Regions from separate parts of the Noviherbaspirillum sp. genome, predicted to be linked through region 3. Evidence: predicted binding sites of a transcription regulator. Region 3 holds the regulator's gene; each other region holds the start of a gene.
What was found. The regulator sigma-54, encoded in region 3, starts transcription at its own class of promoters, with help from an activator protein. The targets are predictions, from matches to a motif close to TGGCANGNAANCTGCTTT.

Region 1: V7080_RS20235 (PEP-CTERM sorting domain-containing protein) is a predicted target of sigma-54. The motif match lies at 6,169-6,186, and genes of this name have one in related genera.
Region 2: V7080_RS11940 (ammonium transporter) is a predicted target of sigma-54. The motif match lies at 4,366-4,383, and genes of this name have one in related genera.

Annotation. Positions count from the first base shown of each region.
Region 1 covers NZ_DAIUCO010000221.1:793-9,017, reverse strand. Annotated here, with positions in the region: gene V7080_RS20265 (alpha/beta fold hydrolase) at 1-575, shown strand, start outside; gene V7080_RS20260 (ABC transporter substrate-binding protein) at 641-1,780, shown strand; gene V7080_RS20255 (branched-chain amino acid ABC transporter permease) at 1,940-2,812, shown strand; gene V7080_RS20250 (branched-chain amino acid ABC transporter permease) at 2,814-3,869, shown strand; gene V7080_RS20245 (ABC transporter ATP-binding protein) at 3,866-4,630, shown strand; gene V7080_RS20240 (ABC transporter ATP-binding protein) at 4,645-5,346, shown strand; gene V7080_RS20235 (PEP-CTERM sorting domain-containing protein) at 5,458-6,084, opposite strand; gene V7080_RS20230 (DUF2272 domain-containing protein) at 6,364-7,374, opposite strand; gene V7080_RS20225 (DUF1499 domain-containing protein) at 7,364-7,837, opposite strand; partial or broken gene sbcD (exonuclease subunit SbcD) at 8,022-8,225, shown strand, end outside.
Region 2 covers NZ_DAIUCO010000086.1:6,175-17,999, reverse strand. Annotated here, with positions in the region: gene V7080_RS11975 (CobD/CbiB family protein) at 1-684, opposite strand, end outside; gene V7080_RS11970 (CoA pyrophosphatase) at 793-1,503, opposite strand; gene rplS (50S ribosomal protein L19) at 1,579-1,965, opposite strand; gene trmD (tRNA (guanosine(37)-N1)-methyltransferase TrmD) at 2,066-2,815, opposite strand; gene rimM (ribosome maturation factor RimM) at 2,845-3,393, opposite strand; gene rpsP (30S ribosomal protein S16) at 3,421-3,675, opposite strand; gene V7080_RS11945 (TM2 domain-containing protein) at 3,879-4,229, shown strand; gene V7080_RS11940 (ammonium transporter) at 4,444-5,916, shown strand; gene V7080_RS11935 (hypothetical protein) at 5,913-6,314, shown strand; gene V7080_RS11930 (acyl-CoA dehydrogenase) at 6,384-8,174, opposite strand; gene V7080_RS11925 (electron transfer flavoprotein subunit alpha/FixB family protein) at 8,266-9,195, opposite strand; gene V7080_RS11920 (electron transfer flavoprotein subunit beta/FixA family protein) at 9,256-10,005, opposite strand; gene V7080_RS11915 (sulfurtransferase TusA family protein) at 10,263-10,490, opposite strand; gene V7080_RS11910 (NUDIX domain-containing protein) at 10,584-11,102, opposite strand; gene alaS (alanine--tRNA ligase) at 11,137-11,825, opposite strand, start outside.
Region 3 covers NZ_DAIUCO010000106.1:2,187-14,011, reverse strand. Annotated here, with positions in the region: gene lptC (LPS export ABC transporter periplasmic protein LptC) at 1-584, shown strand, start outside; gene lptA (lipopolysaccharide transport periplasmic protein LptA) at 622-1,173, shown strand; gene lptB (LPS export ABC transporter ATP-binding protein) at 1,175-1,915, shown strand; gene V7080_RS13545 (RNA polymerase factor sigma-54) at 1,932-3,410, shown strand; gene hpf (ribosome hibernation-promoting factor, HPF/YfiA family) at 3,510-3,857, shown strand; gene V7080_RS13535 (enoyl-CoA hydratase/isomerase family protein) at 4,003-5,094, shown strand; gene V7080_RS13530 (deoxyguanosinetriphosphate triphosphohydrolase) at 5,103-6,251, opposite strand; partial or broken gene aroKB (bifunctional shikimate kinase/3-dehydroquinate synthase AroKB) at 6,282-7,911, opposite strand; gene V7080_RS13520 (Ig-like domain-containing protein) at 7,941-10,040, opposite strand; gene pilQ (type IV pilus secretin PilQ) at 10,066-11,825, opposite strand, start outside.

The DNA of each region.
Region 1 (8,225 bases), on a different contig from region 3:
CCACGCCGCGCCCACAGGAAGAGCGCTGGCCGGTGGACTTCATGCACCAGCAGGCGCATGACGTGCTGCCCACCCTGTTCGACCGGCTCGGCCTCGACAAGCCGTTTCTGTTCGGCCACAGCGACGGCGCGTCCATCAGCCTGCTGTACGCCGCCCGGTTCCCGGGACGCGTCAGCGGGATTGCGGTGGCGGCGCCGCACATCTTCGTCGAGGATCTGACCATCGACAGCATCCGGGAGGCCCGCGAAGCCTATCTTCACAAGGGCGTGCGGGAGCGTCTGGCACGCTATCATGACGACGTCGATTCGGCGTTCTGGGGCTGGAACGACATTTGGCTTGACCCGGCATTTCGGGCATGGAATATTGAGGCCGAATTGCCGGGCATCGTCTGCTCTGTACTGGCCCTCCAGGGAGCCGATGATGAGTATGGCACCCTGGAACAGATTTACGGCATCCGGAGAAAGGTACCGCAGGCGGAACTCGTCGTCATTCCGGACTGCGGTCACTCGCCGCACCGCGACCAGCCTGAAGCCACCATGAAAGCGGTTGCCGGCTTTATTTTGCGTTCGATGTAAAGTACCTACCAACAACAAGCAAGGAGACATGTGTGAAAACCACTTTCAAGCTAACCGTCGCCGCACTGGCGGTCGCCACCCTCGGTGCGGCCGGACAGGCCGCCGCGCAGAACAACGCCCCCATCAAGGTCGGTTTCATGCTGCCCGCCACCGGGACCTTCGCCAACCTCGGAGCAATGATCGAAAACGGTTTCAAGATGCATGTCGACGAACAGGGCGGCAAGCTGGCAGGCCGGGAAGTCCAGTATTTCAAGGTGGATGACGAATCCGATCCCGCGAAGGCAACCGACAACGTCAACAAATTGATCAAGCGCGACCAGGTCGATGTGCTGGTCGGCACCGTGCACTCCGGCGTCGCGCTGGCCATGGCCAAGGTGGCGCGTGAAACCGGCACGCTGCTCATCGTCCCGAACGCCGGGGCGGACGTGATTACCGGCGCGATGTGCGCCAAGAACATCTTCCGCACCTCCTTCAGCAACTGGCAGCCTGCATTCGCGATGGGCAAGGTCGCCGCGGAGCGGGGACACAAGCGGGCGATGACGATCACCTGGAACTACGCGGCAGGCAACGAATCCGTCAAAGGATTCACCGAGGGATTCGAAAAAGGCGGCGGCAAGGTGTCGGACAATCTGACGCTGCCCTTCCCCAACGTGGAATACCAGGCCCTGCTGACACAGATCGCGTCGCAAAAGCCGGATGCGGTGTACGCCTTCTTCGCCGGCGGCGGCGCGGTCAAGTTCGTCAAGGATTATGTCGCGGCGGGCCTGAACAAGACCATCCCGCTGTACGGACCCGGATTCCTGACCGATGGCACGCTGGAAGCGCAGGGCGAGGCGGCGCAAGGCATGTTGACCACGCTGCACTACGCCGACAACCTCAACACCCCGCGCGACAATGCTTTCCGGCTCGCGTTTGCCAAGGCATTCAAGACGAATGCCGATGTGTACGCGGTGCAAGGCTACGACGCGGCGCAGCTCCTGGCGACGGGCCTGAAGGCGGTCAATGGCGATATCAGCAAGCGGGACCAGTTGCAGGAAGCGATGCGCAAGGCGAAGATCGACAGCCCGCGTGGCACCTTCAGCCTGTCGGCTGCCCAGAACCCGGTGCAGGATATCTACCTGCGTCAGGTGAACGGCAAGAACAACGAAGTGAAAGGCGTTGCGATCAAATCGCTGGCTGATCCTGCACGCGGCTGCAAGATGTAATACCGGCGACGACGAGTCCTTAGTTCGCAGGGTGCGACCGGCGCACCCTGCGGAATTCCGGCTTACTGTCTGCAATAGAATCCATGCTCCCGGTGCGGCGGGAGACTGTTTGGATGCTGACCCGACCGCCGCACATCAACTAACCCGGCAACAAGCCCCATGGATTTCCCAACCTTCCTCGTCCAGTGCCTGAACGCCATCCAGTACGGCCTGCTGCTGTTCCTCGTGGCGAGCGGACTGACACTCATCTTCGGCATCATGGGCGTGATCAACCTCGCCCATGGCAGCTTCTACATGATCGGCGCCTATCTCGCCTTCTCGCTCGCGCCGCTTTTCGGCGACCAGTTCATCCTGCAACTTCTGGCCGGCGTGGCGCTGGCGGCCATCTTCGGCTACCTCCTCGAATGGGTATTTTTCAGTTACCTGTACCAGCGCGATCACTTGCAGCAGGTCCTGATGACCTACTCGCTGATCCTGGTGTTCGAGGAAGGCCGCAGCATCCTGATCGGCAATGAGGTACACGGCGTCAAGGCGCCCGACTGGCTTTCCGGCGGCATATCGCTGGGCGGCGTGATGACGTATCCGATCTATAACCTGTTCGCCTCGGCGGCCTGCCTGGTTGTCGCGATCGGCCTCTACTACGTCGTCAACCGTACCAAGCTCGGCATGATGATCCGGGCCGGCGCCAGCAACCGCGACATGGTGCGCGGCCTCGGCATCAACATCCGGCTGCTCTACCGCACCGTCTTCGCCGCCGGCGTCGCGCTCGCGGCGCTGGCCGGCATGATCGCCGCGCCCGTCACGTCGGTGTATCCCGGCATGGGCGGCCATATCCTCATCATCTGCTTCGTGGTCGTTGTGATCGGCGGCATCGGATCCATTACCGGAGCGCTGATCGCCGCGCTTCTGGTGGGATTCGTCGACACCTTCGGCAAGGTTTTCTTCGCGCAATTGAGCGGCATCGGCGTCTACCTCTTGATGGCCGCGATCCTGATCTGGCGTCCGGAAGGCCTGAAGAGCAAAGGCTACTGACATGAACACGACTTCCCTCGCCGCCACCCGCATCGGCACGCCCCGGCGCTCCAGCCTGGGCTGGCTCGCCCCGGTGTTCGTGCTCGCCGCAATGGCGGCGCTGCCTTCGGTGCTCTCGTCCTACATGCAGGACCTGGCACTGACGATCATCGTCTACGCAATCTTCGCCCTCAGCCTTGAACTGCTGGTCGGCAAGGCCGGGCTGATCAGCCTCGGGCATGCAGCGTTTTTCGGCATTGCCGCCTACGTCACCGCCCGGCTGTCGCCGGATGCGGCCGCCGGCTCGATCGCCGTGCTGCTGCCGCTCGCCGTTCTGGGCGCTGGCGTCTATGCGCTCGCCGTGGGCGCACTCAGTCTGCGTACCAAGGGTGTCTATTTCATCATGGTGACGCTGGCCTTCGCCCAGATGGCCTACTTCGTGGTCCACGATACGCCGATCGGCGGCGGCAGCGACGGCATCTACCTCACGCTCAGGCCGGCCCTCGAAGTCGGCGGCAAGACGCTGATCGACCTCGACAAAAGCGGCCACCTGTATTTTTTCGCGCTGGGGACACTGGCGGCCACCTATGGATTCCTGGCGATGCTCGAGCGTTCGCGCTTCGGCCACGCGCTCGCCGGCATCCGGGTCAATGAGCAGCGCATGCGGGCCGCAGGCTTCAATACCTATTACTACAAGCTCGCCGCCTTCGTCATCGCGGGCATGCTTGCCGGGCTGGCCGGATTTATCAAAGCGACGAAAACCGGATTCGTGAACCCAGAAATGTTGTCTTGGCATGAATCGGGAGCGGTGCTGCTGATGATCATCCTCGGCGGTCTCGGCAGCTTCCGCGGCGCGGTCATTGGCGCAGTCGCTTTCGTGCTGCTCAAGGAGTTCTATGCCTCGGAAGCGATCTTCGGCGCGTTCGCGCATCGCTGGCAACTGACGCTCGGACTGACCATGATCTTGTTCGTCGCCCTTCTGCCGCACGGCCTGATCGGCATCGGACAATGGTTCGCCAATGCGGTAGGCAGGAAGCCGGCGCGCGGAAAAGCCGGTCCGTATGGAGAGAAGAAATGAACCCGACGCACGCCCCTGCTCTGCTGCAAGCTTCCGGCCTGACGCGCCGCTTCGGCGGCCTGACGGCGGTGGACAAGGTGACGTTGAGCCTGCATGCCGGCCAGGTCCATGCTGTGATCGGGACCAACGGTGCCGGAAAATCAACGCTGATCAACATGCTGTCGGGCGAAATACCGGTATCGGCAGGCAGCATCCAGCTCGCCGGCGAGGATATCACCCGGCTTCCCCAGCCAAGGCGTGCGCGGCTTGGGATCGGCCGCAGTTACCAGCGCACCACCATCTTCCCGACGTTCAGCGTGCTGGAAAACTGCCGCCTGGCGGCGCAGGCTGCCTTGCAGCGTCCGTGGAATATCTGGGAATCGGCGCGCGAATGCGCTGCCAGCAATGACATCGCGCATGAAGCACTGGAAGCGACCGGCCTCGCGGATGCCGCCCATGCAAATGCCGGCAGCATGAGCCACGGCGGCAAGCGACAACTCGAGATCGCGATGTGCCTGGCGACCCGCCCGCGTGTCCTGCTGCTTGACGAGCCCCTCGCAGGCATGGGCGCGGAAGAAACCGACCGGATGCTCAACATGCTGGCACGCCTGAAGCAGACCCATGCCGTGCTGCTGGTCGAGCATGACATGGATGCCGTGTTCCGCGTCGCCGACCGCATCACCGTCATGGTCAACGGCGAGGTGATCGCCAGCGATGCCCCGGAACAGATCCGCAACAACCCCGCGGTCCACGTCGCATACCTGGGCGATGCCCATACCTGAACCAAGGCTCCATCGTGCTGCAGATCACATCACTGAACACCTATTACGGCGACAGCCACATCCTGCAGGGCGTGAACCTGCAGATCCCGGCCGGCAAGGCGGTCGGCCTGCTGGGCCGCAACGGCATGGGCAAAACGACGATGATCCGATCGGTCATGGGCTTCGTTCCCGCTGCATCCGGCAAGGTTGTGTGGCATGGCAGGGATGTGACGGGGCAGGCGCCGGAAAGAATGGCCCGTCTCGGGATCGGATATGTGCCGGAAGGCCGCGGCATTTTCCCCAACCTGTCGGTGCGTGAAAACCTGATCATGAGCGCCCGGCCGGGTCCGTCCGGTCGCCGCGACTGGACCTTCGAAAGGGCGCTCGATACCTTTCCCCGGCTGAAGGAGCGGCTTGACCACGGCGGCCAGCAATTGTCAGGCGGCGAGCAGCAGATGCTGTCGATCGGCCGTGCGCTGATGACAAATCCCGACCTGCTGATTCTGGATGAAGCGACTGAGGGACTTGCACCGCTCGTCGTGAAGGAAATCTGGCGGGTGATTTCGCAGATCCGCGAAACAGGTATCAGTACCCTGATCGTCGATCGCAACTACCGGGCCGTACTGGCGCACACCGATCTTGCCGTCGTGCTGGAAAAGGGCCGGATCGTGCTTGAAGGTGAATCCGCGGCGCTGATGGCATCGCCGGAGCAACTGGTGGGCTATCTGGGTGTTTGACTACTGCTGCTGCAGTTGACCGGCAACCACGGTGCCCAATGAAAAAGTGCCGCGATCAACGCGGCACTTTTTACTTTAGAACCAATTCCCGTTCGGGAAAGCGTTCCGGACTCAGACCTTCCTGCGGCGCAGGAAAGCCAGGCCGGCGAGCGCCATCAATGCCATTGTGCTTGGCTCCGGAACACCGGTGGTCGGAACGATACCAGTGACGGTGAATTGGGAAGCATCCGGGTTGCCGGCGACGGCGAAGAGCGAACCGATCAGACGCTGACCATTCGAGAAGTCGACGAATGCGGTTGCACCGATCAAATCATTGCCGAATGTGGAGAATGTGCTTGCACTGTCGATATCGATATTCCAGCTGAATGTTTCGCCGGAATCAAAATCATTGAAAAACAGATCAAGGATCTGCGCACCGTCGGCAACGATAACCGGCGCGATCAGACCTGTCGTGGTGCCTGTAGCACCGACTGCCGAAAACGGAGTTGGGCTTTGAGGGCTGGGATTGCAGGGGCCGCCGTTGGCGGTATCGAAGCAGTATGGGCCGCCGGATGGGATGGTCCCGAGATTGAGGCTGAATCGGGTTACTGTTTCCCCGCCAGTCGAATTATTCGTAATCGAATACGGATTGTTGAACGTATCGCCATCAATGATGAAGCTGAGGGATGGGATGGCTTGCGCAGCGCCGGCAGCCAAGGCTGCGATGGAAAACACTGCAGAGGAGATTAATTTTTTCATATCGATTCTGAAAAGCGGTTGGATAGAGTCCAAGCAGCACATCTTCTTGGGCTAAGTGGTTGAGATTTGTGCAACAGTTCTCTCTTAGCAATATCGGTGCCAACGATCGATAGATTATTTTCTCGTGCAACATCAATGACTTCGGTCACGGCGCAGGTTTGAACATGAGCGAATCGCTTGCACATGTAAGGTTTTTCGACAACGTACGCAAGCAAATCAACCCCGAAAAGAGCGATCGCGCGGGTGGGAATAAAACGCCGTGCCGTCGTGTTTGCGGAATCATTTCAAGCGCAGCAGCACGCCCCAATACTGGCGGTTGAAATCCTGACGGCGGCATTTCTGCCGCAGGGAGCAATCAGTTTCGCTGGACCGGCCGGTTTCGATGACACGATGACTGCGTGACAGCACACCGGCTTCATTCAGTTTCAACGTCCGCCGCGTTACCGACTGCATCACATTGCCGCCGATGGTGTCGAACTTGCGGGCCGGGATGTCAACCTCAACCACCACGTCGCAATGCGATGCGGTGATAAAACCGGCCGCCCTGACCGCCGCCTGCCACGCCGAAAAACTTTTCAAGGGTGGATTGCTGCGCGAATAGCACAGCAAGTCGCCCACGCGCGGTCTCGCGCGATGCGGGTCGCAGGCATGGTAGGCGTAGTTTTGCATCGACTCGAAGGCAGGCGTGATGTAATACGAATGCGTCGATGAATAGCGGAACTGCTGTTCCGCGAGGCCGGCGTGGTGCATCAGGTAGGAAATGAAGGCTGCGGACCAGGGCGAGTCGTTCAGGGCGGCACGCACGGCCGCCTCACGCAGCGCAGTACCGGCGGCACCCTGGTGCTTGTCCAGTTCCGGGAGCAAGGTGCCGAGCGCCTGTTCCCTGGCCGGCGCCTGCGACGCCGGATCATCCAGCAGGCCGGGTACAAATACGATCTTGCGGTCGGCAGTCTCGCCCGGGACCTTCCTGTTGAGCGTCACCCAGTATTCCCATACACGCCGCCAGGCGAAGCGCCCCGGTGTTTCCGCCGAGCGGCGGCCTGATTCCGGGTTCAGCAACAATTCCGTTTCCGACTCCACCGCGCCGAAGCGAACCAGATAACCGTTCGCATCGATGCGATGCCCGCCGAATTCACGATGTTCGCGGACGGCAAGGTCGGCGATCCGGTTACCGAGCGGGCTGGTGGCGCCGTCATGCCGGCATGCGGCATCCATCGCGGATACGGACAGATGCGAAAGGCATGCTGCGGCCAGCGCCAGCCGCACGGCATTGCCGAATTTATGTCGCATCGAATGCCGCCCTCACCGCTTCGAGCCGGGCGCGATTCACGCCGAAGTCCCGCCGCCCAAGCCGCGACGCCGAGCGCATATGAATGACACCGCCGCCCGTGTCCACAACAAATTCCACATCATCGACAAATCGCAGCCACTTCGTCCGGAATTCCGCCCGTAGATATCGGGGTTCCGACACCACGACGGTTGCTCCGTCCATGCCGGCGACAATTTTTTTCAGCTTCGCGAAGGCCGCGGACGGGTCGCCGGAAAACTGAAGTGGAGCGATGACGTGGTTCGGTTGATGCGGATGCAGTGAAGCCTGGCTGGATACGACATTCTGCGTATCCGGGCCAGGTGCCTTCAGCATCCCGTTGCGTACACCGAGATCGCCAGGCGATGTGCCGGAAAGCAAATTCATTTGTCCTGCCAGTACCACCGCGACGGGCACTCCCACCACGACTGCGGTTATGAAAATCATCATCTTCCTGCGCATTTGTCGTCCAGGCATCATGTTCCAGGCTCCGTGCCGGCCACGGCCAGGCGATCATAGCAGAGTGGATTTGCGTTGCGCCGATCATAATGCCCGTCCGAACGAACCTGCCTCTTGGTAAAATCCGCGCATCACGCGGGCATCAATCCCGTCGGCAATGAAAGTCAACACAATGCGCTTCCTGCATACCTCCGACTGGCATCTTGGCCAGACCCTGCACAATTTCGACCGCACCTATGAGCACCAGTGCTTCCTGAACTGGCTGCTCGACACCATCGTTGCCGAGCAGGTGGACGGCCTGCTGATCGCCGGCGATGTTTTCGACAACACCAATCCGTCGGCGTCCGCGCAAAAGCAGTTTTACCGTTTCCTCCAG
Region 2 (11,825 bases), on a different contig from region 3:
GAAGTTACGCCAGGCGTAGATCGCATCCTCGAAATTGCCGACGACGGCGAAGGCGACCGCAGTCAGGCGAGCCGGAACCCAGTCGATCCAGTAGAACGCTCTGGCGGCAAACAGTCCAAATGATTCGTTGCGCATGTGGTCCGGCTCGTTCCATGCACGCGCCAGATGTTCAGCCACGCGATACATCACGGCACAGGCAGGGCCGAAAGGCATCAAGAACCAGAAAAAGACACCGAACACGTTGCGGTGCGTGGTGATCAGTGCCTGTTCGACGGCCACACGGGCAACCTCGCCGACCTCCATCCCGGCGGTATCCTGCTTGGTCCATTCCGCCAGGAGACTGCGTGCGGTAGCTTCGTCGCCGCCGTTGAGCGCAATCTGGATGGATGTGAAGTAATGGCTGTAGCGGCGAAAGCCGAGTGTGAAATAGACGATCACGATGTTCCAGGCCAGCACGGCGATCGGGCTGATCTTGGTGCAAAGCCAGTACACCAGCGCGGCCGGCACAACCAGCAACAGCATCGTCAGTAGCCAGGCCATGCGCCCGTGACTTTCCTGGCCGGCGTTGAATGATCCTTCCATACGATCCGCCAGCATCTGCACCATGGCGTACACGTAGTTGTCCGCGCGGAGAGGCCGGAGCTGTTCAATCAGGAGTGCGCAAAGAATGGAAAGAAAAGTCATCAAACTGCCTTGGCAATTACGTAACCCGTACGATAACCCAGTGCAAGAAGGGAATCAAATCAGCGATGACGAGGAGCGCCTGAGAACTGGGCGCATGTGTCTTGATGATCAAGCTCGAAGAAAGTGAAACAGATTACGAAGCATGCCTGCGGTGGCACCCCAGATGAAAAAACGGCCATAGGGCATTGAGTAGAATGTGCGGCACCCTGCCCCATCGGGCAGTTCGATGATGCGCCGCTGATGATTCTGCCCGTTCATCAGGAAGGCCAGTGGCACTTCGAAGATTTCAGCCACTTCGAATGTATCGGCCTGCAATTCAAATGGCGGCTGCACCAGCGCCACGACGGGCGTGATGCGAAAGCCGGTGCCGGTGAAGTAATCAGGCAGGGTACCCACTACCTCGATGTGCCGGCGATGCAGACCGACCTCTTCCTCAGTTTCTCGCAGCGCCGTATCCGTGGCGGAACTGTCGGTCCGATCGACCCGCCCTCCTGGAAGACTCACCTGGCCGGCATGGTCGTGCAGATGGGCTGTTCGCTGCGTCAGCAGCATGGTAGGCCCGTCTTCACGTATCACGATCGGCAGCAGGACTGCCGCGGGAACAGGCGATGCATCGGACTTGCGGAGCCAGTGTTCGTCAGTGCTCTCCGGTGTCCAGCCGGGTGGAGTTGCAAAACGGCTGCGCAACCAATCGGCAGACAGTCGTTCGTCCGGCAACGCCGGTTCCCCCGCAACGGATGCAACAGGAAGTGATTCCGGGTCAAAAATCAGTTTGGACAAGCGTTTTCCTATGGAGGTTATCCACGCATGTGCGTGCATGCATGGACGTCAACTGTTTCGAATGAATGCAAAAAGGGCACCATCGGTGCCCTTTTCGTGACGCTATGCCGTGGTTTACTCGGCAGCTTGCGCAGTTGCGGCGCGACGGTTCGGCAACTTCTCTTTGATACGCGCCGATTTACCGGAACGCTCACGCAGATAATACAGCTTGGCGCGACGCACATCGCCACGACGCTTGACTTCGATCGAGGCGATCAGCGGGGAATACAGCTGGAAGGTACGCTCAACACCTTCGCCCGACGAAATTTTGCGAACGATGAAGTTCGAGTTCAAGCCACGGTTGCGGCGGGAAATCACGACACCTTCGTAAGCCTGTGCACGCTTGCGCGTACCTTCGACGACGTTGACGTTGACGACGACCGTGTCCCCTGGTGCGAAGTCGGGAATATTCTTGCCGAGACGGGCAATTTCTTCCTGCTCTAGTTGTTGGATCAGATCCATTTTCAGCTCCTGAAACCATCGTACCGGCGCATGTTAAATTTATTGCCCGACAGAGGATGGGGTTACAAATACAGGCGAAACATCCTGCTTCGCCCGCGCTTTACTGCAAACTGCTCAAAAATCTTTCATCTGCCCGCGACAGCAATCCTGCGGTGCGTGCCTGGATGATCAGATCGGGGCGCTTGCGCCAAGTTGCCTCAAGGGCTCGCTCGCGCCGCCACTTTTCGATCTCCACATGATGCCCGCTCATCAATACCGCAGGGACCGTGACATTCTCGTAAATCTCCGGCCGTGTGTAATGCGGGCAGTCCAGCAAACCATTGACGAAGCTGTCCTGCACGGCGGATGCGTCGTCGTGCAATACACCGGGCAATTGCCGGATTACCGCATCCATCAATGCCATCGCCGGCAGTTCGCCACCGGAGAGGACGAAATCGCCGAGGCTGATTTCTTCATCGATGCAACGATCCAGCAAACGCTGATCCACTGCCTCATAACGACCGCAGAGCAATACCAATCCCGGCTCCGCCGTCATTGCCATTACCCGATCATGAGTCAACGGCCGGCCCTGCGGCGACAGATAGACGACCCGGGGCGCAGGCAAGCCTTGCTTCGACTGGCGCGCTTTCGCCGCATTGATTGCGGATTCGAGCGGCTTCGCCAGCATGACCATTCCTGGCCCACCCCCATAAGGACGGTCATCAATGGTCCGGTAATTGTCGGTTGTAAAATCCCTCGGATTCCACAGCGCCAGTTCACATTTCTTTTGTTCGAATGCGCGTCGGGTGATCCCCGACTGCGTGATGGCGACGAACATTTCCGGAAAGAGCGTCACGACATCGAATTGCATTGCGCCGTCCTTTTCCGAATGCCGGAGGCTTAATAATCCAGCCCCCAGTCCACCGTAATTCTTTTTTCCGCCTGGTCGACGGTTTTGACGAACTGATCAACAAAGGGAATCAACCACTCTTTTGGCTTTTCCCCTTCAACGGCAGGCGCGGTGACCCGCAGTATGGGATGCGCGCCGTTGTCCATCAGATCACTGACTTCGCCCATCGATTCGCCATCGAGGTTTTGTACTTTCAGGCCAATCAGGTCGATCCAGTAAAACTCGTCGCTTTCCAGCGCCGGGAAGTGGCTGCGTCGAACCTGGACTGTGGCGCCTTTCAGCGCTTCGGCGGCATTGCGGTCCGCTACACCCATCAGCCTTGCGACAACATCTTCTCCATGCATCTTTGCCTGCATCATGTCGACGTCGCGCAGATCAGGCTTGTCCAGCCACCATGTCGTCGCATGCAACATTGCGTCAGCATCTGAAGAGTAGGGCCGGATACGGACCCATCCATGTATGCCATAGGCGCCGGTCACATGCCCGACCAGTACAAGGTCATCGGGGATGTCGACCCCGGAAGCGGTCTTGCGCGACAACGTCGAAACAGGCTGAAGGAAGCGTTATTACGCAGCAGCCTTTTTGCCGGACTGGTTCACGAGGCGTTCCACTGTCGGGGAAAGCTGCGCGCCCACGCCCTGCCAGTGCGCCAGGCGGTCCTGAGCGATGCGGAAGCTTTCGTCCTTGCCGGAAGCAACCGGGTTATAGAAACCGAGTCGCTCGATGAAGCGGCCGTCGCGGCGGTTGCGCGAGTCGGTTGCAACGATGTTGAAGAAAGGGCGCTTCTTGGCGCCGGCACGGGATAAACGGATAACGACCATAATGTTTCCAAAAAGTGTTCGAACACGGAAAAGCCGGCAATTATAGCTGGTTACGACGCCCCCAGCAACCTCGAACCGGGTTGGCGACAAAGAAGGGATGGATCGCAGAACGCCATGCGACTTGGCCATTTGCATTTCGTTGCCTAGTTGCCAGCCCTCGTGCACACTAGCCAGCCTACAAGGAAAGCAAACCTCTTTTAAACATGAATACATCGCACAAGAACAAAACCCTTGCCACCTTGCTGGCATTCCTTTTCGGCGGACTGGGCTTTCATCGTTTTTATCTGTACGGCAAAAAGGACATGTGGGCTTGGGTGCACCTGGTGTTGTTTCCGGTGTCCGTTTTTGCCGGCTTCATCGAAGCCCTCGTTATCGGCCTGACGCCGGACGAAAAATGGGATGCGCAACACAACCTCCATTCAGGCAGGCAGTCTGCCTCCCGCTGGCCTCTCGCGGTGCTTCTGGTGCTGACGACCGCGGTCGGTGCAACTGTCTTCATCGCCACGCTTGCTCGCACATTCGACCTCCTTTATACCGGCGGCTCGTTCGGCTGATCATCAAGTAGCGGTTGCCTTCTTTCCGGCACCGCACCCACGCACAAATTTCTCCTTTGCAACACCAGATTGGTGCAATTGCAATCTAAAAACGACCATTCGGCGATTTTCTTCCAGGTTTTAGCCTATTGCTGCATGGCACAAAAAGTGCATTGATGAAACATATGCGCGATCGCGCCTATTTCATCAATCGCCAATGGGAGTTTTCATGAAGATGCGTGCCGCCTCTGCGTTACTCACATTTACCGGCCTGCTGTTTTGCCTGACGATTACGCTCGCCCGGGCGGAGCAGCCCGGGTCGCCACAGCATCCTTCGGGTCTGGTCGAGGTCATGGTGCCGTCAAATGAGACTGCCGCAGGCTTCGGACCGGGCAGCACTGCGCCGGCAGCGCTAAAAGCCGAGAGCAGCGTCGCTTCGTTACCCGTGGACGCCCCTGCTCCTGCCCTTACCAAGCCGACCCTGGTCGACGCCTCTACCATCAGTGCCGGCGATACGGCATGGATGCTGACGTCGACTGCATTGGTAATGATGATGACCATTCCCGGTCTGGCGCTTTTCTATGCCGGCATGGTGCGCAAGAAAAACGTGCTGACGACCGCGGCGCATAGTTTTGCGGCAGCCTGCGTCGTGACCGCGCTATGGGTCCTGATCGGGTACAGCCTTGCGTTTTCGCCGGGAAGTGCGTTTCTTGGCGGCGGCGACCGGATGATGTTGCAGGGTCTGGCATTCATGAAGGAAGCCGGCAAGCTGACCGTGCACAATATCGCGCCGACGGTTCCGGAAAGTGTGTTCATGCTGTTTCAGCTCACATTCGCCATCATCACACCAGCCTTGATTACCGGCGCATTCGCAGAGCGCATGAAATTTTCGGCACTGATTCTTTTCGTATCGCTCTGGTCGCTCGTCGTTTATGCGCCGGTCGCGCATTGGGTATGGGACCCATCCGGCTGGCTGGCGGCGATGGGGGTACTCGATTTCGCCGGCGGTACCGTGGTTCATATCAATGCCGGAATTTCGGGCCTGGTCGCCGCAATCATCATCGGGCCGCGCGTTGGCTTCGGCAAGGAACCGATGCCGCCTCATAACCTCGTATTGACGGTGATCGGAGCGTCGCTTCTCTGGGTGGGCTGGTTTGGTTTCAACGCCGGTTCCGCCGGCGCCGCGGATGGACGAGCAGGCATGGCGATGCTGGTGACACAGGTGGCTGCCGCAGTGGGTGCGCTTGCGTGGATGGGCGCTGAATGGGCACGCCGCGGAAAGCCATCGGTATTGGGTCTTGTGTCCGGTGCGGTCTCCGGCCTGGTGGCGATCACGCCGGCCTCGGGATTTGTGGGAGTCAACGGCGCATTCTGCATCGGAGCGGTTGCCGGCGCGGCGTGCTACTGGGGAGCAACCTCGTTGAAATCACGGCTTGGATACGACGATTCACTCGATGTCTTCGGGGTGCATGCAATAGGCGGCATTGTCGGCGCACTGCTGACCGGCATTTTCGCGGTCAAAGGCATCGGTGGCGCTGAAGGAGACCTTTTAAAGCAGGCAATTGGCGTCGTCGCAACGACGATCTACGCCGGCGTCATGACAGGGCTCATACTCGCTGTCGTCGATCTGATGGTCGGTGTGCGCGTCACCGCCGAGTCAGAACGGGAAGGATTGGATATCGAACAGCATGGGGAGCATGTGTTATGACAGCGCACCAGCAAACGACCGTGGCGGCCCTGGAGAACCAGGCATTTGCATTGATGGGACGCTTGCATGTCATCCTGCGCCGGCAAAGCGGACGGATCACGGATATCGAGTACATGCGGACGGATCCGGCGTATTGCCGGCATGTATTGCAAGTGGCATTGCAATTGGCATTGCAAACGCCGGCGGAAGACGTGCACGTGATCTGCGAGAAGCTGCAAGAAATCTATTTCGGCAATGACGGTTTGTTTGTCCGCAGTCCGCCCAAGGTACCGCTGATGACGCGCTTCGGCAACCCGGCGGTGCCGCCGCTCGGAACGCCTCAGGCACAGGGCGAAAAGTCGGCATTACACTCGCCGGACGAACATGTCGACCGAACCTACATCGGGCGCCTGCGTTAGATCGGCTCGATACGGTGCAATGAATGAAAAAGGGCAGCCGGAACTGCCTTTACCTATCGCAACCGGCTCTTAAAACTGTTCTTCCGTCAGTGCCAGCACGCCGCTGCTGCCTTCCACGATCGCTGCCCGGTAACCCGAGGCCTGGGACAGGATGTGTTCGGCAAAAAAGCGTGCGGTTGTGATTTTCGCTTGATAGAACCCGGCATCGCCCTCGCCTGCCTTCAGCTTGCGTTCCGCAATCAGGGCCGCGCGGGCCATCTGCCAGCCGCCCAGTACGATGCCCGCAAGCTTCAGGTACGGCACGCTGCCTGCAAACACGCCCTTGATATCCGACTTCACATTGGTGGCAACGTAGGTGACAACATCCTCCAGCGCCCTGGACCCGGCAGCCAGCTGGTTACGGATCGCAGCCAGGTCGCCGGCGCCATAGGAAGCCAGTTCTTCCTCGGTCTGCCGGACTTGCGCGAGGATGCCTTTCGCCGTTGCGCCGCCGTCGCGTACCGTCTTGCGGCCGACGAGGTCATTCGCCTGGATGGCGGTCGTGCCCTCATAGATTGTCAGGATGCGGGCATCGCGGTAATACTGCGCGGCGCCGGTCTCTTCGATGAAGCCCATGCCGCCGTGCACCTGCACACCGGTGGACGTGACGTCGATCGACATCTCGGTGGACCAGCCCTTGACGATGGGCACCATGAATTCGTAGAACGCCTGGTTCGTTTTGCGCGTCGCTTCGTCCGGATGATGATGCGCAGCGTCGAAGGCAGCTGCAGTGACGTATGACAATGCACGTGAAGCTTCCGTCTGTGCCCGCATCGACATCAGCATGCGGCGCACATCCGGTTGATGGATGATGGTGACCGGGCCGGGGGAACCGGTCAGATCCCGCGATTGCACCCGTTCCTTTGCGTACTGCACCGCCTTTTGATAAGCGCGCTCGGCAACGCCGACGCCCTGCATGCCGACCGCGAAACGGGCGGCGTTCATCATGATGAACATGTATTCCAGGCCGCGGTTTTCCTCGCCGACCAGCGTGCCGATCGCCCCGCCGTGGTCGCCGAATTGCAGGACAGCCGTCGGGCTCGCCTTGATGCCGAGCTTGTGTTCGATCGATACGCAGTGCGCATCGTTACGCGCGCCGAGCGAGCCATCGGCATTGACCAGGAACTTCGGCACGATGAAGAGCGAAATACCCTTCACGCCTTCCGGCGCATTCGGAGTCCGCGCAAGCACCAGGTGGACGATGTTTTCCGCCATGTCGTGCTCACCATAGGTGATATAAATCTTGGTACCAAAGATCTTGTAGGTGCCGTCTCCCTGCGGCACCGCACGGGTACGCACAAGCGACAGATCGGAGCCGGCCTGTGGCTCGGTCAGGTTCATCGTGCCAGTCCATTTGCCGGAGATCAGATTGGCCAGGTAAGTCTGCTTCTGCGCGTCGGTGCCTGCGGTCATCAGCGCTTCGATGGCGCCATCGGTGAGCAACGGGCAAAGTGCGAACGACAGGTTTGCTGAATTGAGCATTTCGATGCAGGGGGTCGCCACCAGCTTGGGCAAGCCTTGTCCGCCGAATTCGACCGGATGCTGGACACCCTGCCATCCCGCCTCGCCGAATGCCTTGAACGCCTCCTTGAAGCCCTTGCTGGTCGTGACATTGCCGTCATGCCAGAAGCTGGGTTCCTTGTCGCCCGAAAAGTTAAGCGGCGCAACCACTTCGGCGCAGAACTTCGCGTTTTCCTCCAGGACCGCCTCCACCGTTTCCGGGCTGGCGTCTTCACAGCCGGGCAAGGCATTCACTTTGGACAGTCCGGCCAGTTCGTTCATGACGAACAGCATATCTTTCAACGGGGCGACGTAGCTCATTCAAGGCTCCAGAAAAGAGGCAGGACCACGAATGGTCCCGCCTTCCCTACAACGATTTATCTTGATTTATTACTGATGATTGCCGGCCGGGTCAACCCAGTTCGGTAACCAGTTGCGGCACCAGCTCGAACAGGTCGCCGACAATGCCGTAATCCGCCACCGAAAAGATTGGCGCTTCCGGATCCTTGTTGATGGCCACGATGGTCTTCGAATCCTTCATGCCGGCGAGGTGCTGGATCGCACCGGAGATACCTACGGCGATGTACAGCTGGGGCGCGACGACCTTGCCGGTCTGGCCGACCTGCCAGTCGTTCGGGACATAGCCGGCATCGACCGCGGCGCGCGATGCGCCCATGGCGGCGCCAAGCCTGTCGGCGAGCGGTTCGAGGATCTTGAATGCATCGCCGGAGCCCATTCCGCGTCCACCGGACACGATGATTTTGGCGGCGGTGAGTTCCGGCCGGTCGGACTTGGCGATCTCGCGGGAGACGAACGCGGATTTGCCGGAATCGCCGACTGGCGTTACCGTCTCGACCGCGGCCGATCCGCCGGTCGGTGCGGCGTCGAAACCGGTGGTCCGGACGGTGATGACCTTGACCGGGTCGGCCGATTGCACAGTGGCGATCGCATTGCCGGCGTAGATTGGACGCTCGAAGGTATCGGGCGAAACAACCTTGGTGATCTCGGAGATTTGGCCGACATCCAGCTTGGCGGCAACACGCGGAAGCGCGTTCTTTCCAAAGGCGGTCGCGGGCGCGAGGATGTGTGAATAGCTGCCGGCAAGGGCCAGCACCTGCTCGGCGACGTTCTCCGCCAGGCCGTCGGCAAACTGCGCAGCGTCAACGACCAGAACCTTGGCCACGCCCGCGACGCGGGAAGCGGCTTCCGCGGCGCCGCCGCAATTCTGGCCGGTCACCAGGATATGGACATCGCCGCCGCATTGGGTTGCGGCCGTGACGGTATTCAGTGTGCTTCCCTTGAGCGAAGCGTTGTCGTGTTCTGCAATTACAAGTGCGGTCATGATTTTTCCTGTAGGTTGATGAGCCCGCGCGGCAAAGCCGTCGCGCCGCTCAAAAAATGCTTAGATGACTTTCGCTTCGTTCTTGAGCTTGTTGACCAGCGTCGCAACGTCCGGCACGGTGATACCTGCGGAACGCTTTGGCGGCTCGGAAACCTTGAGGGTCTTCAGGCGCGGGGCGACATCGACGCCCAGATCGGCGGGTTTGACCACGTCCAGCGTCTTCTTTTTCGCCTTCATGATGTTCGGCAGGGTTACGTAACGCGGCTCGTTCAGGCGCAGGTCGGTAGTGACGATCGCCGGCAACTGCAATGCCAGGGTCTCCAGGCCGCCGTCAACTTCGCGCGTGACTGTCGCCTTGCCATCTTCGATGACGACCTTCGAAGCGAAGGTCGCTTGCGGCCAGCCCAGCAACGCCGCCAGCATCTGGCCGGTCTGGTTGCAATCGTCGTCGATGGCCTGCTTGCCGAGGATAATCAGTTGCGGCTGTTCCTTGTCAGCCAGCGCTTTCAACAGCTTTGCTACCGCCAAAGGCTGCAGTTCGGCGTCGGTCTCGACCAGGATGCCGCGGTCGGCGCCGATCGCCATCGCGGTACGCAGGGTTTCCTGGCACTGTGTCACGCCGCAGGAAACGGCAACGACTTCAGTCACTTTGCCGCCTTCCTTGAGGCGGGTTGCTTCTTCCACCGCGATTTCGTCGAATGGATTCATTGACATCTTTACATTGGCGATGTCAACGCCCGATCCGTCGGATTTGACGCGAACCTTAACGTTGTAGTCCACCACGCGTTTGACAGGAACCAAGACTTTCATAGCTATGCCTTTGGAAAAAGATTGACGTAAACGTAAATAAGACAGGGATTATATGAGAGATTCTGCAAGCATGCCAAAATTTAGCACGATCGTTCTTTTTGACGTTTGAGAGTATGCACTAAATTGATGTAAAAAGCGAAAAATCAATTGGAGAAAAGGATCTAAATTCAATGCCTTGCCGAGCATGCGGCTTTTATTTCATGGCGCATTGCACTAGCACAAAACATGACGCTGGCGGGGTAGAAAAGCCGGCGACTTTACTTGCGTTTCATGAAGAAAATGAATTCGCGCTCGTCGGCACTGTGGGAAAGCAATTCGTTGCCGGTTTGCTTGGAGAACGCCTGGAAGTCACGCACCGACCCTTTGTCGGTTGCCACCACGCGCAGTATTTGGCCGCTTGTCATTTCTGCAAGCGCCTTCTTGGCCTTCAGAATCGGCAGCGGACAATGCAGGCCGCGTGCGTCGAGCTCTTTATCAAATTCCATATTGGTGTTCCCGAAAAGAAGCAACGCTAGTGGAGCGAGCGATTCTACCCCAAAGCGGAACGCATTGGTGCGTCGCAACAAGGAGACCGGAATTCAGGAGGCGGGCCAGTCGAGAAACTCCACCGGCAAGCCCCGGGCACGCATCCAGTCCGCCATCGCATAACCGGTTCCGGCCCGCCATGGCCGCAGCTTTTCCGGCGCGACCAGCCGGAAATCGACCAGTTCTTCCGACAACCGGATCTCGCCGGAGGCTTTTACATGGTAGGCAACGATCAGCTCGTTCTTGCGGATGAATTCATAGACGCCGATGAGGTTGACCTCATCGGCGTCGAGATTGGTCTCTTCCTTGAGCTCGCGTGCGATGCCCTGCTCCGGCGTCTCGCCGCGTTCCATGAATCCGGTAATGAGCGCGAACACCTTCTCCGGCCAGGCCGCGTTGCGCGCCAGCAGGATGCGGCCCTCGACTTCCACCAGCGCCGCCAGAACCGGCAGCGGATTGTCCCAATGCGTCCAGTGACCATCCGGACAGGCGAGGCGGGTCTTGCCGCCTTCGCCCGCATCGGCCCTCTCGACGAGAGGGGCGGCGCACATCGGGCAATATCGATAATCCATACAGGAGCTCCCGCTCAGGTCATTCAGGTCAGAATCATGCGCGCTCGCGCACCCACCCGGCCACGCCGCCGAGCGCCTTCGGCAGTCCGCTCGGATCGGTGCCGCCGGCTTGCGCCATGTCGGGCCTGCCGCCGCCCTTGCCGCCTACCTGCTGGGCAACGAAGTTGACCAGTTCGCCGGCCTTCACTTTCGATGTCGCATCAGCGGTGACACCGGCGATCAGGCTGACCTTGCCGTCATTGACGGCCGCCAGCACGATCGCCGCGGTTTTCAGCTTGTCGCGCAGCTTGTCCATGGTGGAGCGCAGCGTCGCGACGTCGGCGCCGTTCAGCGTCGCGGCCAGCACCTTGATGCCGTTGACGTCGACCGCTTCGGCCAGGAGTTCGTCGCCCTGGGCGGACGCCAGCTTGCCCTTGGCCGCGGCAAGCTCCTTTTCCAGCGCCCTGACCTGGTCCAGCATGCTGCCGATACGGGCGGAAATTTCCGATGGCGACGCCTTCAGCGTACCTGCCACCTGGTTGACGGTCGATTCCAGCGATTGAAGATAGGCCAGCGCATTGTCGCCGGTCACCGCTTCGATACGGCGTACGCCGGCAGCCACGCCGCCCTCGGCGACGACCTTGAACAAACCGATGTCGCCGGTACGCTGCACGTGCGTGCCGCCGCAGAGTTCGCGGCTGCTGCCGATGTCCAGCACCCGCACTTCGTCGCCGTATTTTTCGC
Region 3 (11,825 bases):
GTTCGACAAGGCGGTTTCGCCTGTTCGTCATCATGGCGCCGATGATTGCATTGGCGCTCGGCAGTTTTTGGCTGCTTGAAGTCATGCGGCGCTCCGCCAGCGAAGATATACCCAATGTGACGCGCACCGAACCTGATTTTTACGTGGAAAAATTCAATTACGTAAAAATGTCCAAGGACGGCGGCGTGCAATATCACATGGCGGGCGAAAGGATGACGCATAACCCGGTGGACGATTCCTATGACATCGTCAAGCCGGTGGTCAATAATCTGCGGCAGGGCGAAGAGCCGCCGATCACGTTGCGGGCGGACCGCGCACGGGTCGTGAGTGACGTTAGCGAAGTGCATCTTTACGATAATGTCCGGATGGATCGGCCTGCGTCGCCGACGGGGGAACGGATGCATGCCGAGTCGGAATATCTGCTTGTATTGCCCGACGACGACGTGATCAAGACGCACAAACCGGTTGATATCACCGTGGGGCAATCAAGACTGACGGGCGTGGGCATGATTGCCAATAACGCGACACGCGAGTTTCAGCTTTCGAGCAATGTCCATGGCACGTATCAAGCCCCGGCACGATAGACCGGTATACATTGAGGCATTAAGAAAGACTCTTTTCATGAAACGTTTTTTGCTCCTGTCCGTCTGGATGCTTTGCGTGGGCGTAAATCCTCCTGCCCATGCCGAGAAAGCCGACTCGGAACAGCCGACCAAGGTTGAAGCGGATCGAATGGCGTATGACGACGTCAAGCAGATCAATACCTTCAGCGGCAACGTCGTCCTGACCAGGGGCACCATGATCATGAAGGCAGGCAAACTGGTCGTCACGCAAGACCCGGCAGGCTATCAATATGCAACATTGCTTGCGCCCGCCGGCGGCGTAGCGACGTTCCGCCAGAAACGTGACGGCGGCCCGAATCTGTGGGTTGAAGGTCAAGCCGAACGCATCGAATACGATGGCAAGGCAGAAGTGGTCAAGTTGTTTTCAAACGCAAAAATTCGCCGCCTGGAAGGCAACAAGCCGACGGATGAAGTCGAAGGTGAATTCATTTCCTACGATAGCCGGGCAGAGTTTTTTACCGTCAACAATGCACCGGCAGGCAACGCCAAGAACGGTAGCGGGCGTATCAGGGCGGTGATTCAGCCGCGCACCGAATCCAAGGGTCAGTGACATGGCAAGCACCCTGGTCGTTCGCGGATTGCAGAAAAGTTACGGAACCCGGCAAGTGGTGCGTGACGTATCACTGCAGGTGGAAAGCGGCGAAGTGGTCGGACTGCTCGGCCCCAACGGCGCAGGCAAGACGACGTCGTTCTACATGATCGTCGGCCTCGTTCCTTCCGATGCCGGTGAGATCGATCTGAATGGCGTCGCGATATCGCGCCTGCCGATTCATCGGCGCGCTGTGCTGGGCCTGTCCTACCTGCCGCAGGAGGCATCGGTCTTCCGCAAGCTGACGGTGGAAGACAATATTCGCGCCGTGCTGGAGCTGCAGCGGGACAATGGCAAGCCGTTGTCGCGGCAGGCGATCGAGAAGCGACTGAATACATTGCTGGCCGAGTTGCAGATCGAAAAGCTGCGGGAAAACCAGGCGCTGTCGCTGTCGGGCGGCGAGCGCCGCCGCGTCGAGATTGCGCGTGCGCTGGCGACGAACCCGCGATTCGTGCTGCTTGATGAGCCCTTCGCAGGCGTCGACCCGATCGCGGTCATCGAGATCCAGCGGATCGTGCGCTTCCTGAAGGAACGCGGAATCGGCGTGCTGATCACGGACCACAACGTCCGGGAGACACTGGGCATCTGTGATCGTGCCTACATCATCAACCAGGGCGCTGTGCTTGCCAGCGGCCGCCCGGACGACATCATCGCGGATGAATCGGTACGCCGCGTTTATTTGGGAGAACACTTCCGCATGTAATGGAAGCACGGCTGCTATGAAACAAACCCTTCAACTCCGTATTTCCCAACATCTGGCGCTGACGCCCCAGCTGCAGCAATCGATCCGGCTGCTGCAATTGTCGACGCTTGAACTGCATCAGGAGCTGGAGCAGATTTTGTCGGACAACCCGATGCTCGAGCGCGTCGATGATCCGCTGGATCATTCCATCCGCCTGCTGGCCGACGGTGCAATCAGCCCCCAGGGCACCCAACCGGATACACCCGTACCCAACGATGCCGGATCGGCTGCCGGTGAGGACACCGACCGGCCCTTCGAAGGCGGCGATGGAGCGGACACGCCTGCTGCAGGCGAAGCGGAATGGAGCTTCGACGATGTGGCGCGCACCTCGAAAGCGCCGGAGGACGATGATGCGCGGCCCCAGCTGGAAGCGCACGAAACCACCTTGCGCGAACATCTGCTCGAACAGATGCGGGTATCGGTAAGGGAAATGCGGGATCGCGCGCTGCTTGAGTTGATGATTGACGCGCTCAACGACAACGGCTACCTGGAAGAACCGCTGGAAGAAATTCATGCGCGACTGCCGGAAGAACTCGGGATCGAGATTGAAGAATTGTCGGTGGCGCTGAAGATGCTGCAAAGTTTCGATCCGGCGGGCGTCGGCGCACGCACGCCATCGGAATGCCTGGCAATCCAGATCCGGCGCTTTCCGAAGGTGCCGCTGGTGACGCGCCGCCGGGCTTTGACGATCGTCGAAGAACATCTGACGCTGTTCGCCCAGCGCGACTTCAACAAGCTCAAGAAAATCCTGGATTGCGACGACGAAGATCTGCGTGAGGCACAGACGATCATCAAGCAATGCAATCCGCACCCCGGTGCGGCGTTCGCCTCCGATACGTCGGACTTCGTGGTCCCGGATGTCATTGTCAAAAAGACCAAGAACGGCTGGCAGGTCATGTTGAATCATGATGTCATGCCGCGTCTTCGGGTCAATGCCCTGTATGCCAATATCCTGAAGCAAAGTAAAGGTGAGGGGTCACTTACTTCGCAGCTCCAGGAGGCCAAATGGCTGATCAAGAATATGCGTCAACGCTTCGACACGATCTTGCGCGTCGCACAAGCGATCGTGGACCGGCAGCGCAACTTCTTTTCGCACGGCGCGGTAGCGATGCGGCCCCTTGTCTTGCGTGAAATTGCTGATACACTGGGTTTACACGAGAGCACCATTTCTCGTGTGACAACACAGAAGTACATGTTGACCCCCCATGGCATGTTCGAGCTCAAATACTTTTTCGGCAGCCATGTCGCGACGGAAGCAGGGGGTGAAGCCTCGTCGACAGCGATACGAGCGCTCATCAAACAATTGATAGGAGCTGAAGACCCCAAGAATCCATTCTCAGATAGCAAGATCGCGGATATGTTAGGGGAACAAGGTATGGTCGTTGCGCGGAGAACCGTCGCCAAGTACCGTGAAGCGTTGAAAATCCCCCCTGTCAATCTGCGAAAATCTCTCTAGGTTGTTCCTTTGTAGTTGCCATCCGTTGCTGTGTTCCGGCGTAGTCCTCTACGCGGACACGTTGCGAACCGCCAGCGACACTATCCATAGGAGTGCTGTATGAATCTCATGATCAGTGGACAACATCTCGAATTGACTCCAGCCATTCGCCAGTACGTAACAAGCAAACTGGATCGGGTACTCCGCCATTTCGATCATGTCATCGATGTTGCGGTGATTCTGGGAGTCGAAAAACCCTCTGAAAAAGATAAAAGGCAAAGAGCTGAAGTCAATCTGCGCGTGAGAGGCAATGTAATCCATGTCGAAAGCTTTGCAGAAGATCTGTATGCAGCAATCGATTCGTTGATCGACAAGCTGGATAGGCAGGTATTGAAGTACAAGGGCAAGATGCAGGACCACCAGCATGAGGCGATCAAGCGCATGACGGAAGACTTGCCGGCGGCCTGATTCAGGCGGCAATCGGCAACAGGAAAAGGGCGCACGGGTTGCGCCCTTTTCCTGTTGCGGCCGCACTTTGCAAATGTCCGCAGGACGACTGCAGCATCGGGACGGTGCCGATAAAATAGCTGCAATTACATAAAACACCCTCATCATGACTGCTCACATTATTTCCGCTGTCCGGAACAACATCGGCTTTATCACGCTTGACCGGCCGAGGGCGCTCAATTCCCTGTCCCTTGATATGGTTCGCGCCTTCACGCAGGTATTGCTGTCGTGGCGCGACGACCCGGCCATCGCCGCGGTGGTCGTGCGCAGCACGAGTGAGAAGGCGTTCTGCGCAGGTGGGGACATCCGCTTTTTCTTTGATGCCGGCAAGGCGACGCCGCAATCCGGCAGCATGCTGATCGAGGATTTTTTTACCGAAGAATATGCATTGAATCATTTGACTCATCACTATCCCAAGCCGTATATAGCGCTGATGGACGGGATTGTCATGGGTGGCGGGATGGGGATCGCACAAGCCGGCCCTGCCAACCGGATGCGTATCGTCACCGAACGGACGAAGATGGCCATGCCGGAAGTGAACATTGGCCTGTTCCCGGACGTAGGCGGCAGCTTCTTCCTTTCGCGGACTCCCGGCAGGCTCGGTGTTTATCTCGGCATAACGGGAGAAACAATCGGCGCAGCCGACGCGATCCATGCAGATCTGGCCGATGTATTCATCCCTGCGGACCAGATTGGGGCGCTTTTGCAGTTGTTGGAGACATCCGCTGTGAGCGATGTCCGGGAGAGCGTCGCACGATTTGCCGAACCGTATGCATCGCATGCACTGCCTGACCAAAGCGTACTCGCCAGGAACCGTGCTGCGATCGACCGCCACTTTCAGCACGATGACGTGCGCGCCATCATGGCCTCGCTGGCAGCAGATGATGATGCATTTGCCCAGCGAACAGTGGCGACGATGCATAAACGGTCGCCGCTGATGATGTGCGTTACGCTCGAGCAGTTACGCCGCGGTGCCGGCATGAGCCTGGCGGATTGCCTGCGGATGGAAAGGACAATGGTGCGGCGAAGCTTTGAACAGGGAGAAGTGACGGAAGGAATTCGCGCACTGGTGATCGACAAGGACAATGCGCCGCAATGGCAGCCGCGGCATCTTCACGAGGTTACCCGCGAAAGCGTCGATCGCTATTTCCAATCAGCCTGGCCGGAGTGGGCGCATCCGCTGCGGGCGCTCGAATAAATCGGCGGTTAAATTTCATCCACCTGGAACAGGCGGCGATGTTCGCGCATGGCGTAGCGATCGGTCATGCCGGCGATGTAATCCGCGACCTTGCGCGCCTGCCACTGCAACCGTTCCTGCTCGTTGCCTTGCATGACCTGATAGTCCGGCGGCAGCAAACGCGGCTCCTGCATGAACGCTTCAAAAAGCTCCCGAACGATGCGGCGCGCCTTGCTGGTCATCCGGTTGACCTGGTAATGGAGATACAGATTGTCACGCAGGAACCGCTTCAGTAGCGCCGCTTCCGTGTTCATGTCATCGGAAAACGCAATCAGTGCAGTGCTGTTGCGGACGTCATCAACAGTTTTCACCTCGGCATCCTGAATCCGCGCGCGTGATGTATCGATAAGATCGATCACCAGAGCATTGATCATGCGGCGTATGGTTTCATGTATCGCGCGACGCCCGGAGATACCCGGAAACGATGCTTCCACTTCCTTGCGGTGCCGTGCATAAAAATCGATGTCGTCGAGCTGGGTCGTTGTCAGTAAGCCGGACCGCAAACCGTCGTCGATATCATGATTGTTGTAGGCAATTTCATCCGCCAGATTCGCCAGCTGCGCTTCCAGCGTCGGCTGCTTCTTGTCGATAAAGCGCCGACCGACATCGCCCAGCTTTTTTGCATTCTTCAGCGAGCAATGCTTCAGGATGCCTTCGCGCGTTTCGAACGTCAGGTTCAAACCGTCGAAGGCGCCGTACCGCTCTTCCAATTCATCGACCACGCGCAGACTTTGCAGATTGTGTTCAAAACCGCCGTAGTCCTTCATGCAGGCATTCAATGCATCCTGCCCGGCATGGCCGAAAGGCGTGTGCCCGAGATCGTGAGCCAGTGAGATCGCCTCGACGAGATCTTCATTCAACCGCAGATTCCTTGCGATCGACCGAGCGATCTGGGCAACCTCGATGCTATGCGTCAGGCGGGTACGGAACAAATCCCCTTCATGATTGACGAATACCTGGGTCTTGTATTCCAGGCGCCGAAAAGCCGTGGAATGAATGATGCGGTCCCGGTCCCGTTGGAACTCGGTGCGCGATGACGGCGTCGATTCGGGAAAGCGACGTCCGGGAGACGCCGAGGAGAAGGCAGCATACGGTGCGAGATGCGCCTCGAGATTCATTTTATGCGGCCATGCCGATTGAGGTTCTCATCACACGCATGCCTTGAGCGTTTCAAGCAACACGCTCTCGGGTACCGTCATGATCACCGGCGTTCCAAGCGGCTTGATCAAAATGAACTTCATCTTGCCGCCCTCATTCTTTTTGTCGACCTGCATCAACTCCAGCCACCGATCGGCGCCGAGATCAGGCGCGACGACTGGCAGATTGGCGGCCTTTACCAGAGATGTGACGCGTGCTTTTGCCGCAGCATCAATGAAGCCCATGCGATGGGACAAATCGGCTGCCATCACCATTCCGCACCCCACCGCTTCCCCGTGCAGCCACTCGCCATAACCAAGCCCGGACTCGATGGCATGACCGAAGGTATGGCCGAAATTCAGAATTGCGCGGAGACCGCCCTCGCGCTCATCCTGGCGTACGACATCGGCCTTGATCTCACAGGAGCGGCGTATTGCATGGGCCAGTGCGGCAGAATCTTTAGCCATCAGCTTGTCGATATTCGATTCGATCCAATCAAAGAATGGAGCATCAATGATGGCCCCGTGCTTGATCACTTCGGCCAGCCCGGCCGATAGCTCGCGTGCGGGCAAGGTTTTCAGTGTTCCGGTATCGGCGATCACGGCCTGCGGCTGGTAAAACGCACCGATCATGTTCTTGCCGAGCGGATGATTGATCCCTGTTTTGCCGCCGACGGAAGAGTCGACCTGCGCCAGCAGGGTCGTCGGTATCTGTATGAAAGGAACGCCGCGCATGTAGGTCGCCGCTGCGAAACCGGTCAGGTCGCCGATCACGCCGCCGCCCAACGCCACCAGCGTGGTTTTGCGGTCGCATTTCTCCGCCAGAAGTACGTCAAATACCTTCATCAGGCTGGACCAGTTTTTCTCTTCCTCGCCATCGGGCAGGACAATACTGGTGACCGATTTTCCAGCCGCGGAAAGTGTGGTGTGCAATTGGTCCAGGTAGAGGGGTGCAACGGTGGTGTTGGTCACGACGGCGACCCGCGCACCCGGCACGTGCTGCGCGATCAAATCCCCGCGCGATAGCAGTGATTGTCCTATGCTGATCGGATAGCTGCGATCCCCCAGGTCCACTTGCAGCGTTATCGGGTCGGTTTGTTGCATCGTCATGGGAATACTAGGAAATGGGGTCTGTCTTATCGTCCCGCCCATCGTTGCCCGAAGCGCTTTCGAGCTGGTCCAGGATGCCTTGAACCAGTAATTGTACGTTAGGGCGCCCGGTTTCCACGATTATGTGGGCAACTTCGCGATAGAACTCTTCCCGCTCGCGCGCCAACTGCTCGATCTTCTGACGTGGATCGGCGGTTTGCAGCAGCGGTCGGTTCTTGTCGTGCGCAGTGCGATGCAAGATGCTATTGACGCTGGCACGCAGGTAAATCACGGTGCCGCGGGTTTTGAGGAATTCTCGATTTTCCTGTTTGAGAATGGCACCGCCGCCTGTGGCAAGGACGATGTTCTCTTCTGCTGTTAGGTCGCGAATGACTTCCGCCTCGCGCTGACGAAAGCTGGCCTCGCCTTCAATTTCAAAGATCAAAGGAATCGAGGCGCCGGTACGCGCCTCGATTTCATGATCTGAGTCTACAAATCGCTTGTTGAGCTTTTTTGCGAGGGCGCGGCCGACGGTTGTCTTGCCGGCCCCCATGAGACCCACTAAAAATATATTGCTACGTGTCACTGCGATCGGAATGAAAAAGCACTGCCATTGCCTTTTGGTGTTGTCACCTTGATTAAGAAGTTGCCGTGTTCACACTGATCATTGGCTTTGATTACGACCGAATGGAAAGTACCTCCGACTGCATTTGTCGAGAGCACTTTATCGGGAAAGAACGTTTGAGGCGTAATCTTATTTGCATCGGCTGCTTCGACTTTTGTTTCGTTTGGCATTGGATTGTTGTTTACATCTATCAGACGGAACGTCAACTCTCTACTCGAACAACCTGGGCCGCCCACTCCTTGAATAATCGATGGATCGCCGTCCGCAGGGGCCCAGTCTCGGCAACCGCTGGCGCTGCAAACCTGCCGAATCAGTGTAGCGAACGATCCGCTGAACACGAACTCTGCAGTGCGGCTGATATAGTTAATTCCCCATTTGCCGTTCCCGCTCGCACTGTACGTACTGCTGTTGTATGGGAAAGGCAAATCACCATTCACTGCATCATATTTGCCGTCAAGCGTACCTGCGGATACGCCGGCAGTCTTAGCCAAGGAACCAGCATCCAGGAATGGATCGCCCATATCAGTGTGTGGCTCTCCGCCGCTTACGCATGTATCAACAAGAGGACGATAGGTGACAGGCACATTTCCGTCAGCATCACGGACAACGGCACAGGAATATTGACCATCGCCGTTAGAATCCACGAAGTCCTCAACTCCCTGAGCGTAGGCAAGCACAGTCACTCGTCCGTTGACAGGTTTGAATTGTTGACTCTGCAGCCTTACCGTACAGCCACCATCGACCGTGTTGCAGGCGCCTTGTGCAGATGTGCCAATCGCCCCACCTTCTGTTACAAAGTTAACCGTCGTGTTGTCAGCGATCTTGTTACCGTATTGGTCTGCCAAACGAATTGTAACGTTCGCTATTTCGCCATCATATTCCAACCCTTCGATGTTGTACTTGTCTGCACTAAATGACATGAATCGCTGAATTGGCAAACCTGTCGATACCGTAAGGGAATCGGACAAACCACTAATAATTCGTCCATTGCGTGTTGCTTCTGCAATTACACGAACCGGAGTCGGGATAGTGCCCGAGGATACAGTTGTCGTCACATTGCCACTTGCATCAGTTGTTCCTTTTGCAGGCAATACGGTAAGTCCGCCAGTTGTAGTAGTAGCCCTGAAATTGACATCTACGCCAGCCAACCCATTGTTGTTTTGATCTACAACCTTAAAGGTCAAAATTGCTGCTTCTTTACGCCCCAGTCCTCCGGAACCTTTTAGAACAATCGACGACCCGGCAAGATCCGATCCAATGAATTGAATTGTTCCAATGTTTGCCGGATCCACATTCAACGAAATGGTTTTCATGGAATTGCCGATGGAGGCTGTGACTGTATCGGTACCGCGATTACAACCATTATTTGTATATGTCGCCATCTGTACGCCATTTACAACCGCACCCGGGACAATTGTTGCGGCGCCATCACCTACACATAGCGAAGTCAGTGTCAGTCCTGACACTGTACTAACCGGCTGACCACCACTAGTTACAGGCACATTGAGCGTAATAGTGCTGAACGCGGGCAAAGACCCAACTGGAGCGGGATTCCATGATAGATTTCCAACCGTCAACGGCGCCGCACCCACAGCAATGTTGGCCGAGCTCGTTGCAGAAACTGTTCCTTTAATCGCACTGGCTTTAATCGTCAATGCGCCTGCTGATGTAAAGGTCTTCGGCTTGATGTTAATCACCGCTACTCCCGCATTGTCGGTCAATGCGGATTTCGAAACAGGTGTAAATTCCAGTAGCGCCTCGTCTGACGCTTCAAAAGTCACAATTGCGCCCGAAACCGGTGCACCGCTTCCATCAGAGAAAGTTGCACGTGCAGTCGCATTTTGTCCGCCTGACAGAGTACTAATTGTCGCTCCACTTCCATCAATAACGGCTAAAGCGAGCTTTGCTTCCCTTGTGGTGCCAGTACTGCCTCCTCCGCCAGCGACGCCCGGAGAGCCGCCTCCTCCACCGCAAGAAGCGAGCATCGCTATTGATAGGGCGCCCACCGCTATTCGCGCCACAGTAGCGAACGAGAATTTATTTCTAACAAGATTCATGATTTTCCCTAAGGTCTTTTTTTATTCAACGTACTGATAACCGCTCTGCAACAATTTTGGGAGTAATAAATATAAGTAATTCTGTTTTGTCATTCGTCCGTGAATTTGACTTGAACAGATTACCAACAACCGGAATATCTCCAAAGAGTGGCACTTTCGTCTCAGTTTCACGCTCGGTTTGCTGGAAAATACCTCCTAACACAACCGTTCCGCCGTTTTCTACCAACACTTGTGTTTTCACATGCTTGGTGTCGATTGCAAAACCAGCCCTGGTCTCTACGCCTACACTGTCTTTATTCACATCAACGTCGAGGATAATGTTTCCGTCCGGTGTTATTTGAGGCGTAACTTCAAGTTTTAAATTTGCTTTACGGAACGCAATCGAAGTGGCACCACTGCTGGTAGCAACTTGGTATGGCAATTCCGTGCCCTGTTCGATTAAAGCTTTTAACTGGTCCGCGGTTACGACGCGCGGACTAGAAATGATCTTGCCCTTCCCATCCGCTTCGAGCGCCGACAACTCTAGATTAAGGAAACGGTTTGCCGCAGCTGAAAAGATGCTGACTCCTATGCTAGCCGCATTCAATCCACCAATACCGCCCGCAGGCAAATTGACGAACTGCGTATTCGGTATATAGCTTCCCTCGGTCAATCTCGCCTGCCCGGTTGTCTCACCGACCCCAAGATAATTTCCTGTGAATGCGAGCCTGTTATTCCCGCTGATTTGATACCCTGAATCACCGCCACGCAGTGTTCGTGCATCATTGAAGCCTAACTTTGCGCCGAGATTTTTGCTGAACTTGTCGTCAGCCTCGACGATACGGGCCTCGATCAACACCTGTTTCGACGGAATGTCGGTCTTCTGGACCAGCTTGCGAATCTCCTCAAGTTTCGAGGTGATATCGGTAACAAACAATTGGTTCGTACGAGGATCGATGACGGCGCTTCCCCGTTTTGACAGAATCCGATTCTTACTGTCGCCATCAATGCCGAATACTTGCTTGAACGACTCCGCCTTCTGATAGTTCAATTGGAAGATTTCAGTTTTCAACGGCTCCAGTTCGGCAATCTGCGCTCGCTGCTCCAGCTCCAGCTTTTCCTTCGTCAACAGTTCATCCTTGGGCGCAATCCATAACACAGAGCCGTTCTTGCGCATATCCAAACCTTTGGCCTGCATGACAATATCCAGCGCCTGGTCCCAAGGCACGTCTTTCAAACGCAAAGTCAGGTTGCCGCTCACTGTATCGCTGGTGATGATGTTCAAGCCGGTAAAGTCAGCAATCACCTGCAGCACAGCCCTTACCTCAACGTTCTGAAAATTCAGCGACAGACGTTCGCCGCGATATCCCTGCGTTCCTTGCGTAAGCTTGTTCGGTTCTTCCTTGATCGGTTTTACTTCCACTACCAGTTGAGTATCACTCTGGTAGGCGCTGTGTTCCCACAAACCCTTCGGTTCAATGACCATCCGCACATTGTCACCCTGCGAAGTGGTGGTGATTGTTTGAACCGGCGTAGCGAAGTCGGTGACATCAAGGCGCCGGCGCAAAACCTCCGGAAGGCTGGTTTTCATGAAGTCGATAACAATCGACTGACCCTGCTGCTTGACGTCCACGCCAACTTGGTTGCTCGGCAAATCGATGACTACCCGTCCTTCACCATTGGCGCCCCGCCTGAAATCGATGTCGCGCAGCGCCTGCTTGCCTGTCGGTGCGGCGCTATTTTGCACCGGGATGCCGACAGCATTGACCGGAGTAGCGATATTGCCGGAACCGTCGATCGTGACCA